One region of the Thermoanaerobacter ethanolicus JW 200 genome, then DNA from elsewhere that is predicted to be linked to it. Evidence: riboswitches for the same ligand, from Rfam matches in the RefSeq annotation. Region 1 holds a riboswitch; the other holds the start of a gene.
The links. Region 1 has a riboswitch for thiamine pyrophosphate ahead of thiC (phosphomethylpyrimidine synthase ThiC). Riboswitches for the same ligand answer to the same signal wherever they lie in the genome.
Positions count from the first base shown of each region.

Region 2: it holds a riboswitch for thiamine pyrophosphate, as region 1 does, so the genes downstream of both, thiD (bifunctional hydroxymethylpyrimidine kinase/phosphomethylpyrimidine kinase) here and thiC (phosphomethylpyrimidine synthase ThiC) in region 1, are expected to answer to the same signal.

Region 1 covers NZ_CP033580.1:2,626,284-2,630,839, forward strand. Annotated here, with positions in the region: gene EB239_RS13035 (homoserine dehydrogenase) at 1-893, opposite strand, end outside; SAM riboswitch class I at 961-1,071, opposite strand; TPP riboswitch at 1,256-1,363, shown strand; gene thiC (phosphomethylpyrimidine synthase ThiC) at 1,409-2,707, shown strand; gene rd (rubredoxin) at 2,793-2,951, shown strand; gene EB239_RS13050 (universal stress protein) at 3,069-4,208, shown strand; gene EB239_RS13055 (Na+/H+ antiporter NhaC family protein) at 4,239-4,556, shown strand, end outside.
Region 2 covers NZ_CP033580.1:1,184,561-1,189,116, reverse strand. Annotated here, with positions in the region: gene cytX (putative hydroxymethylpyrimidine transporter CytX) at 1-147, opposite strand, end outside; gene thiW (energy coupling factor transporter S component ThiW) at 176-661, opposite strand; gene thiM (hydroxyethylthiazole kinase) at 654-1,448, opposite strand; gene thiE (thiamine phosphate synthase) at 1,445-2,086, opposite strand; gene thiD (bifunctional hydroxymethylpyrimidine kinase/phosphomethylpyrimidine kinase) at 2,090-2,884, opposite strand; TPP riboswitch at 2,942-3,044, opposite strand; gene EB239_RS05845 (iron-containing alcohol dehydrogenase) at 3,429-4,556, opposite strand, start outside.

The sequences.
Region 1 (4,556 bases):
CCTTTTCCTACAAAAACATATTCACCAAAACTATCCCCTCTAAGTATGATAGCATTATTTACGTCGTTTATCCTTGACAAAATATTATTTTCTTCGACTAAAACTGGTTCCACTCCTGCAAAGATGCCATCTTTGACTTTTTTGCCCCAGGCAAATAATTTTATTTTATATCCCCACTTATTGATGTAATTTAAATCTTGAGTCGTGATTTCGTCTATTCCTTTTCTGGTTATAGAATTTACTGGCACGTTTATATTGAACACTTTCCTCATTAATATAGCAAGTTTATAAAGGGCATCAAAGCCTTTTACGTCATAATCGGGATTTGCTTCTGCATATCCTAATTGCTGGGCTTCTTTAAGTGCTTCTTTATAACTTCTACCTTCAGTAGTCATTTTGGTGAGAATATAATTAGTAGTGCCATTTATTATACCGCCTACAAAATCTATTTCATCTGTAATTTTTAATCTATCAATTTGATGCAGTATAGGTATAGCCCCACCTACACTTGCCTCACATTTTAGAAATACTCTATTCTTTTCTGCTATTTCATTTAATTCTTCTCCATGCTTAGCTATCAATTCTTTATTTGCAGTGATTACATGCTTCCCTGAAGCCAAAGCCTCCTTCACATATTCGTAAGCTGGAGAAATACCTCCTATTGCTTCAATAACTATTTTTATCTCTTTATCTTTCAAAATTTCTTCAGCATTTTGGGTAAGTAGTCCTTCTACCTTCACTTTCCTTGGCTTATTGAGATTTTTCACGAGTATCTTCTTTATCTCAGGATAAACCCCTGTACTCTCCCTTATATGACCTCCTCTTGAAGTTATCAATTTATATACTCCTGTTCCTACTGTTCCAAGTCCTAATAATCCGATTTTTATTTTCATGTCACACCTCCAAATAAATTTTTAGGCCCTCTTCTCAATGAGAAGAGGGCCTAATAATCCGCCACTCCTCTCATCTCTCAGGTTAGACACCCTAACCTGCAGGATTTGGCACCAGACGCATATAAATGCCGGTTGCCGGGTTTCATCGGGCCAGTCCCTCCACCACTCTTGATAAGAGGTTTGTGTGTAATATATTCAATTTTGCATGTTGTAATCTATGTTATCACTTTGAAACTGTAAAGTCAAGAACTTTTTTTGTACTCTTTCTTAAATTTTTTCTAAATTTTAATATACGCCGATTTTTTTTAGTGGTATAATAATATTGTATAATATTTATACTCTATCGATTATAAAAATTTAATATTTGCCACATGGGGTGCCGGCGTAACCGGCTGAGAAAAAGGTGTTGCCTTTTAACCCATCGAACCTGTTAGGTTAGTACCTGCGTAGGGATGTGGTCATCTGCCATGGCTATAATCCCCATGGTTTATTTATTTTTTAAGGAGGTTTTTATTATGACACAATTGGAATACGCCCTTTCAGGCATTGTCACAAAAGAGATGAAAATAGTCGCAGAGTATGAAGGAGTAGACGAAGAATTTATTTTAGAAGGAGTTAAAAAAGGAGAAATAGTAATACCATCAAACATCAACCACAAAAACCTCATTCCCAAAGGCATAGGAAGGGGTTTATCGACAAAAGTAAATGCCAATATAGGAACCTCTGATGCATACCCTGAAATTGAAAAAGAAATTGAAAAATTAAATGTTGCTGTAAAAGCTGGAGCAGATGCGGTAATGGATTTAAGCACAGGGGGCGACATTAACCAATCTCGTAGAAAAATACTTGAAAATTCCCCTGTCCCTGTAGGCACTGTCCCTATGTATCAAGCAGCTGTAGAATCTATATCCAAATACGGTAGCATTGTAGCTATGCCTGAAGAATTTATTTTTGAAGTTATAGAAGAACAAGCAAAAGACGGGGTTGATTTTATTACAGTCCACTGTGGTCTAACATTTGAATCATTGAAAAAGCTTAAAGACAACGGCCGAGTGATGGATATAGTAAGCCGCGGTGGCTCCTTTACAATTGCTTGGATGCTCCATAACGACAAAGAAAATCCTTTGTATAAACATTTTGATAGGCTCCTTGATATTGCTAAAAAATATGACATAACTCTAAGCTTAGGAGATGGACTGCGTCCAGGTTGTCTTGAAGATGCTACAGACGCAGCACAAATTCAAGAACTTATAATCCTTGGCGAATTGGTAAAGAAATCTCGAGAGGCAGGAGTTCAAGTTATGGTAGAAGGACCCGGGCATGTGCCAATTGACCAAATTGAAGCAAATGTAAAACTTCAAAAACAACTTTGTCACAACGCTCCTTTTTATGTGCTTGGCCCTATTGTGACTGATATAGCTCCTGGTTATGACCACATAACTTCAGCAATCGGAGGAGCAATTGCAGCAGCTTCTGGTGCTGATTTCCTTTGCTATGTTACACCCGCTGAACATCTCGGACTTCCAGACAAAGAAGATGTCAAAGAAGGCGTTATTGCAGCAAAAATAGCTGCCCATGCTGCAGATATCGCAAAAGGCGTAAAAGGTGCTAAAGAAAAAGATTTAACTATGGCTAGAGCTAGAAAAGCCTTAAACTGGGATGACCAAATAAAGCTTTCTATAGACCCTGATAAAGCTTTTAAATATCGCGTCAATAAAAACATATCTACAGCCAAAACTTGCAGTATGTGCGGAAAATTCTGCGCTATGAAAATTGTCAGTGAGTACCTTGGAACTTCAACTATGACTTGCTAATACCTTTGCCTTATTTACATTCCCCCCTTGATTTTCTTTGCTAATTTCTGCTATAATAGAGGAAAACATCAAGGGGGTATTTTTTATGGAAAAGTGGCAGTGCACAGTATGCGGGTACATCTATGATCCAGAAGAAGGAGACCCATCACAAGGAATTGAACCAGGAACTCCTTTTGAAGAATTGCCTGATGATTGGGTCTGCCCGGACTGTGGAGTAGGAAAAGATATGTTTGAAAAAATGTGAGGGAGCAATTGCTCTCTCTTTTTATTGATTTTTAATAAGATTCATATTATTATAGTTGTATGAAATCATTATGCTCAAACAAAGATATAATCAAACTGTGGAGGGCGTGTAAATTTAATGAGTGAAGGTTTTAGGAGGTTAACTCCTGAAGAAGCTTTAGAAATTATAAAAAAGCAACAGCGAGGAAAATTAAAAATATTCTTAGGATATGCTCCTGGTGTTGGAAAAACTTATGCAATGCTCAATGAAGGCAACAGGCGTCTTAAAAGAGGTCAAGATGTAGTAATAGGTTATGTGGAAACTCATGGAAGAAAAGAGACAGAAGCACAAATAGGAAATTTAGAAATAATCCCGCGAAAAAAAATTGAATACCACGGCATGATATTAGAAGAAATGGATACCGACGCCATAATTGCTCGTAAACCAGAAGTAGTTTTGATAGATGAATTGGCACATACGAATGCGCCTGGCTCTAAGCACAAAAAAAGATATGAAGATGTGGAAGAAATTTTGCGCCATGGAATAAATGTAATTACAACACTTAACATCCAACATTTAGAAAGTTTAAATGACGTTATTCAACAAATCACAGGTGTTGCTGTAAGAGAAACAATCCCTGACAGCATAGTCGATAGCGCAGATGAAATTGTTGCTGTAGATTTGACTCCTGATGCTTTGCTTAATCGATTAAAAAGAGGAGATATTTATCCAGTAAGCAAAGTCGATGAGTGTCTATCTAACTTTTTTAGAAAGGGAAATTTAAATGCTTTAAGAGAGTTAATGCTAAGACTTACCGCCGAAGAAGTAGATATAGAATTAGAAGAATATATGAAAGAGCATGGAATAACTGATACATGGGAAACAAATGAAAAAATAATGGTGTGTATAACACCAAATCCACTATCTAAAAAGCTTATAAGAAGGGGTGCAAGGAGAGCAAGAAGATTCAAATGTGATTGGGTAGTAGTGTATGTAAACTGTACACATTTTCTTGCACCTAAACTTACTGAAAAAGATAAAGAAGTTTTAGAAAGCCATTTTATGTTAGCAAAACAATTAGGAGCAGAAGTCTACACATTGACAGGAAAAAGCGTGTCTGATGAGCTTTTAAAATTTGCAAAGCAAATGCACATTACACAAATAATAATAGGGCATTCTCAAAGGTCAAGACTGCAAACCTTTTTTAGAGGTTCTACTGTTATAAAGTTAATTAAAAAAGCAAAAAATATAGAAATTCACGTAATACCTTATAAATAACTTCTTCATTACTAAAAGGAGCAGTGAAAAATGGAAAACAAATTTAGAATCTCACTTATAACTTTTTTGTTAATTTTAGCAATAACCATGACAATGGTATTAGTTTTTCACCAACCTCCCTATATACCGCTTTTTATAAGCTATATAATAACCTTTGCTATTGTTTTGATAAACGGTTTTTCGCCTCAAGAACTTGTCAATATGTCAATTAAAGGAATTAAAAAAGGTATAAATGTGATGATTATACTCCTTTTGATAGGAGCCCTCGTTGCCTTGTGGAAACAGAATGGAACCCTTCCTGCTCTTATTTACTACGCCTCCCACTTTTTAAAACCACAAGCTTTTTTG
Region 2 (4,556 bases), 1.4 Mb from region 1:
TAATGTACCAATGATATGGCCTATTAAAATAGCCAACAAGCCTTTAGTTAAACCTAGAGGTGCAAATAGCGAACCTGTATAGATTTCAGCAATTGAGATTGCTGCACCTGCCCATATTAGAAAAAGGGTAAAATTTTTAATTTTCATGATTCACACCCGCCTTTCTAAAGTAAGTTTATGAGATAAATTTCTTATATTTTACTAAAACCAATACCACTACATATCCTATAACCGAGCCTATTGTACTGGAAAGCGAAAATGGAATGACAAACATAAAAGCCGCACCGGAACTTCCAAGTATATACTTAGCTATAGGATAAGAAAGCAAAGCCCCTATAATGCCTGTACCTATAACTTCTCCTATAGAGGCAAAATAAAATTTACGTGTAAATCTATAAAGATATCCAGCAATGAACGCACCAACCATTCCTCCTGGAAATGCCAAAAGCGATCCAACACCAAGGATGTTCCTCAAAAGTCCTATAATAAAAGCTACTTCTAACGCTCCCCAAGGGCCCAAAAAAACTGCTGAAATAACATTAATAGCATGTTGAACAGGTGTAACTTTGGCAGCACCTACACTAAACCATACATATTGAGAAGCAAAGGTGCCTATAGCAATAATAAGTGCCATAAAAGCCATACGATGTATTTTATTCATACTCCACCTTCTTATCTTTTTCTATTATCTCCGGCGTGAGATTATATATCTCATCAAAAAATGTCACTTTAAAACTGCCGGGCCCTTTGACATTGCTGCTTTGAGCGGCTCTTTCACCTGCTATTCCAAAAGCTACAAAAGCTTCTACTGTAGCTGCAAAATAATCTTCACATACTCCGCAGAAGCTCGCTACTACAGAGGTAAGCATACAACCTGTGCCAGTAACAGTGCCCATCATAGGATGCCCATTTTTTACATACGCAATTCTTTTTCCATCAGTAATTATGTCAGTAACACCTGACACTGCTACTACAACGTTGTACGCGTTTGCTAAATCTTTTGCAGCTTCAGAAATATCATCTGCTCCGCTTTGAGATTCTACACCGCGTATCTTCCCACCTTTGCCTGCAAGTATTGAAATCTCAGCACTATTCCCTTTTATCACAGAAATTTTTACCTCTTCTAATATCTTTTTTGAGCTTTGTGTCCTAAGCTTCGTAGCTCCCGCTCCAACAGGGTCTAATATAACTGGTACTTTAAGTCTATTTGCAGCCTTTCCTGCCTTTATCATCGCTTCTACTTGTTCATTTGTAAGAGTGCCTATATTTAAAACTAAAGCATCTGCTGCACTTACCATTTCTTCTACTTCTTCCAAGGCATGTGCCATGACTGGCAATGCTCCTATAGCCAGTGTTATATTAGCACAATCATTGACAGTAACTATATTTGTAATATGGTGAACTAAAGGTTTTTTCTCTCTTAAAATTTTCAACAATTCTTTTTTCATTTCAAATTCCTCCTATCGTTTATCGCTTTTGCTATAACCTCCAAAAGTTTTCTTGTATTGTTTTCTATATCCCCATAAAACACAGCTGAAACTGAAGATATCCCGTCTACTCCCGACTTTAACATGACTTCATAAGCATTATCTTTTGTTATACCTCCTATTGCAACTACGGGAATAGTGACTGCCTCTTTTATCTTTTTCAGCCCTTCTATTCCAATAGCTTCCGCCTCCGGCTTTGTAGGAGTCTTAAACACCGCTCCCACTCCTAAATAATCCGCTCCATCTCTTTGTGCTTTTAAAGCTTCTTCCACTGTCCTCGCTGATACCCCTACTATTTTATCATGACCTATTACTTTTCTTACAACATCTGCCGGCAAATCCTCCTGTCCAACGTGAACTCCATCTGCATCTACTGCCAAAGCTATATCCACTCTGTCGTTAATAATGAGAGGGATTCTATTTCTTTTTGTCACTTCTTTAACTTTGAGAGCAATTTCATAAAATTCCCTACTTGATATGTCTTTTTCTCTCAGTTGAATTACTGTTGCACCGCCTTTTATTGCTAATTCTACTGCGTCAGCAATATCCATATCCTTTATGTAAGACCTATCCGTTATAGCATAAAGGGTTAAGTCCATATCTCACACCTTCCTTATTTCTATATTCCAAAAATGGTTAGTGGGACCTACTCCATGCCCTATGGCCAACGAATGTTTTATAGCCCCTGTAATGTATGACTTCGCTCTTTTTATTGACTCAACTAAATCATAGCCTAAAGCGATATTGGCAGCTATAGCTGAGGAAAATGTGCAGCCTGTACCATGCGTGTTTTTAGTATCGATTCTCTCTGATGTAATTTCATAAAACTCTTTTCCATCGAAAAATACATCTAAAGCATCTCCTGTAAGATGTCCACCTTTTACCACCACTGTTTTTGCACCAAAATCTAAAATTCTTTTAGCTGCCTCTTTCATGTCATACACACTTTTGATTTCCCTTCCAATTAGCTCTCCTGCCTCCATAAGATTTGGCGTAACTACAAGGCTTAAAGGAATCAGTTCCTCTTTCAAAGCCTCCACTGCTTCCGGCTTCAATAAATAGCTTCCACTTTTTGAAATCATAACAGGGTCCAACACAATATTTTTTACATTGTAATCTTTTAACCCTTTTGCAACCATTTTAATTATGTCTTCATTAGACACCATACCTATCTTCACTGCATCTGGATATAAATCCTCAAAAATTGTCTTCATCTGCAAATACACCATATCAGGACTTATATCCTCAATTCCCAAAACCCCCATTGTATTTTGCGCTGTTATTGAAGTAATGACACTCATGCCGTATACTCCATGGGCTGAAAAAGTCTTTAAATCTGCCTGTATACCTGCTCCTCCCCCAGAGTCAGAGCCGGCAATAGTAAGGGCTAATTTCATAAAAACACCTCCAAATAATAAAATAAGCCCACCTGTGAGGTGAGCATTTTTACAAATGTTTTAAAAAGCATGCTTCCCTACGCAGGCATTACCCTGACAGGTTCAAAGGGTCGGGAACGAATCCCCTCTCAGCCACTTTTTGGCTCCCCTAGCACTTGTCATATTTAGTTTTAAGTAAATTGCTTAAACTAATTATACCACAAACGCAAAAGAATTCAACAATTATTTTGAAAATGATATCAATATTTAATGAGTTAAGTTATAAATTCCCCTTTTTCTGATAAAATTTAAGTGTTAACAAAAAAACATAAAATTACTGCCCTTAGCTCATTTTTGTAAGCTAAGGGCTCTCCTCAATTTCTCAGTCTTCATTTCTTATTTATCAAAAAGATATCCTATTTGAACTTGTTGTGCTATTGTTTGTCCTTCGCTGTCTGCAAAGATTAAAATTTCTTTGCCTTCAACATGGTTAAAATAATAACTATACTGTTCTTGTTCATTGCCTATTGTCTATCTGCTTGCTGTGAAATTTTTAAATTAAATTTTAGAAAGATTCTTCATAAATCTTGGCAATAACAGCTTCAGTTGCTTCCACTGGTGCATTAGAAAGCAATCCGTCCAGAGAAGGCGTAGTTTTAGCAAGCCTTACCAGAGTCGGAATATCCTCTTTTGTGAATCCAAAGTCCGAAAGTTTTTGGGTGCATCCTACCTTAAAGAGCCATTCTTCAACCTTTTTAGCTACATATTCTGCTTCAGCAGGCAGACCTTTTAGCCCAGGCACTATAGGACTATATACTTCAGCCAGAACTTCTGCAACAGATGGATAAATAGCCTTTACCACCGCAGGCAGTATAGCACCAAGTCCAAGACCATGAGCTATCTCGGGTTTTACTGCACTCAGAGGATGCTCTAGCGCATGGGTAAGGTGCAAAAGGCCATTGTCAAAAGAAATACCAGCTAAAGCAGAAGCGTAAAGCAAATAGTATCTGGCCACAAGGTTTTCAGGGTCATTTACAGCAGCGGGTAGGTAACGAACTATCAGCCTCACTGTTTCTTTTGCCATTAGGACGCTGTAAGGTGACGCTACAAGAGTGGTAGCAGCTTCGGTAACGTGGTTTAAAGCATCTATAGTAACCGCTATTGTCTGTTTTTTGTCAAGCTTTGTCATAAGGGAAGGGTCATCTATGGCATACATAGGATACAGGCAATCATAAGCAATTGCAGGCTTATAATTTTTTTCTGGGATTGTAGCCACCGCAAATCTGTCTACTTCGGTACCAGTACCATGAGTAAGGTTTATAGCTATAATAGGAGCAGCTTTTTCAGGTATGAATTTCTGTTCATAAAGTTCTCTTGCATTTTTATCAGTGTATTCCAGCAGTACAGCCACACTTTTCGCGGTATCTATAGGGCTGCCACCGCCAATGCCGATAACAGCTTTTGCCCCGGTTTCCCGGCCGATTTTGGCCGCCTCATCGATCATGTCAACAGTAGGATTGGGCCCAACTTTGTCATAAAGTGAATATTTGAATCCGAGTGTCTCAAGAGCCGGTTTTACCACATCCCAGGCCCCACTGGCTTTATAGGAACCTTTACCGGTTACAAGAATGACATTGTTGATACCTTTGTTTTTAAGAACTTCTAGAATATCTTTTATCTTTTTTATACTACC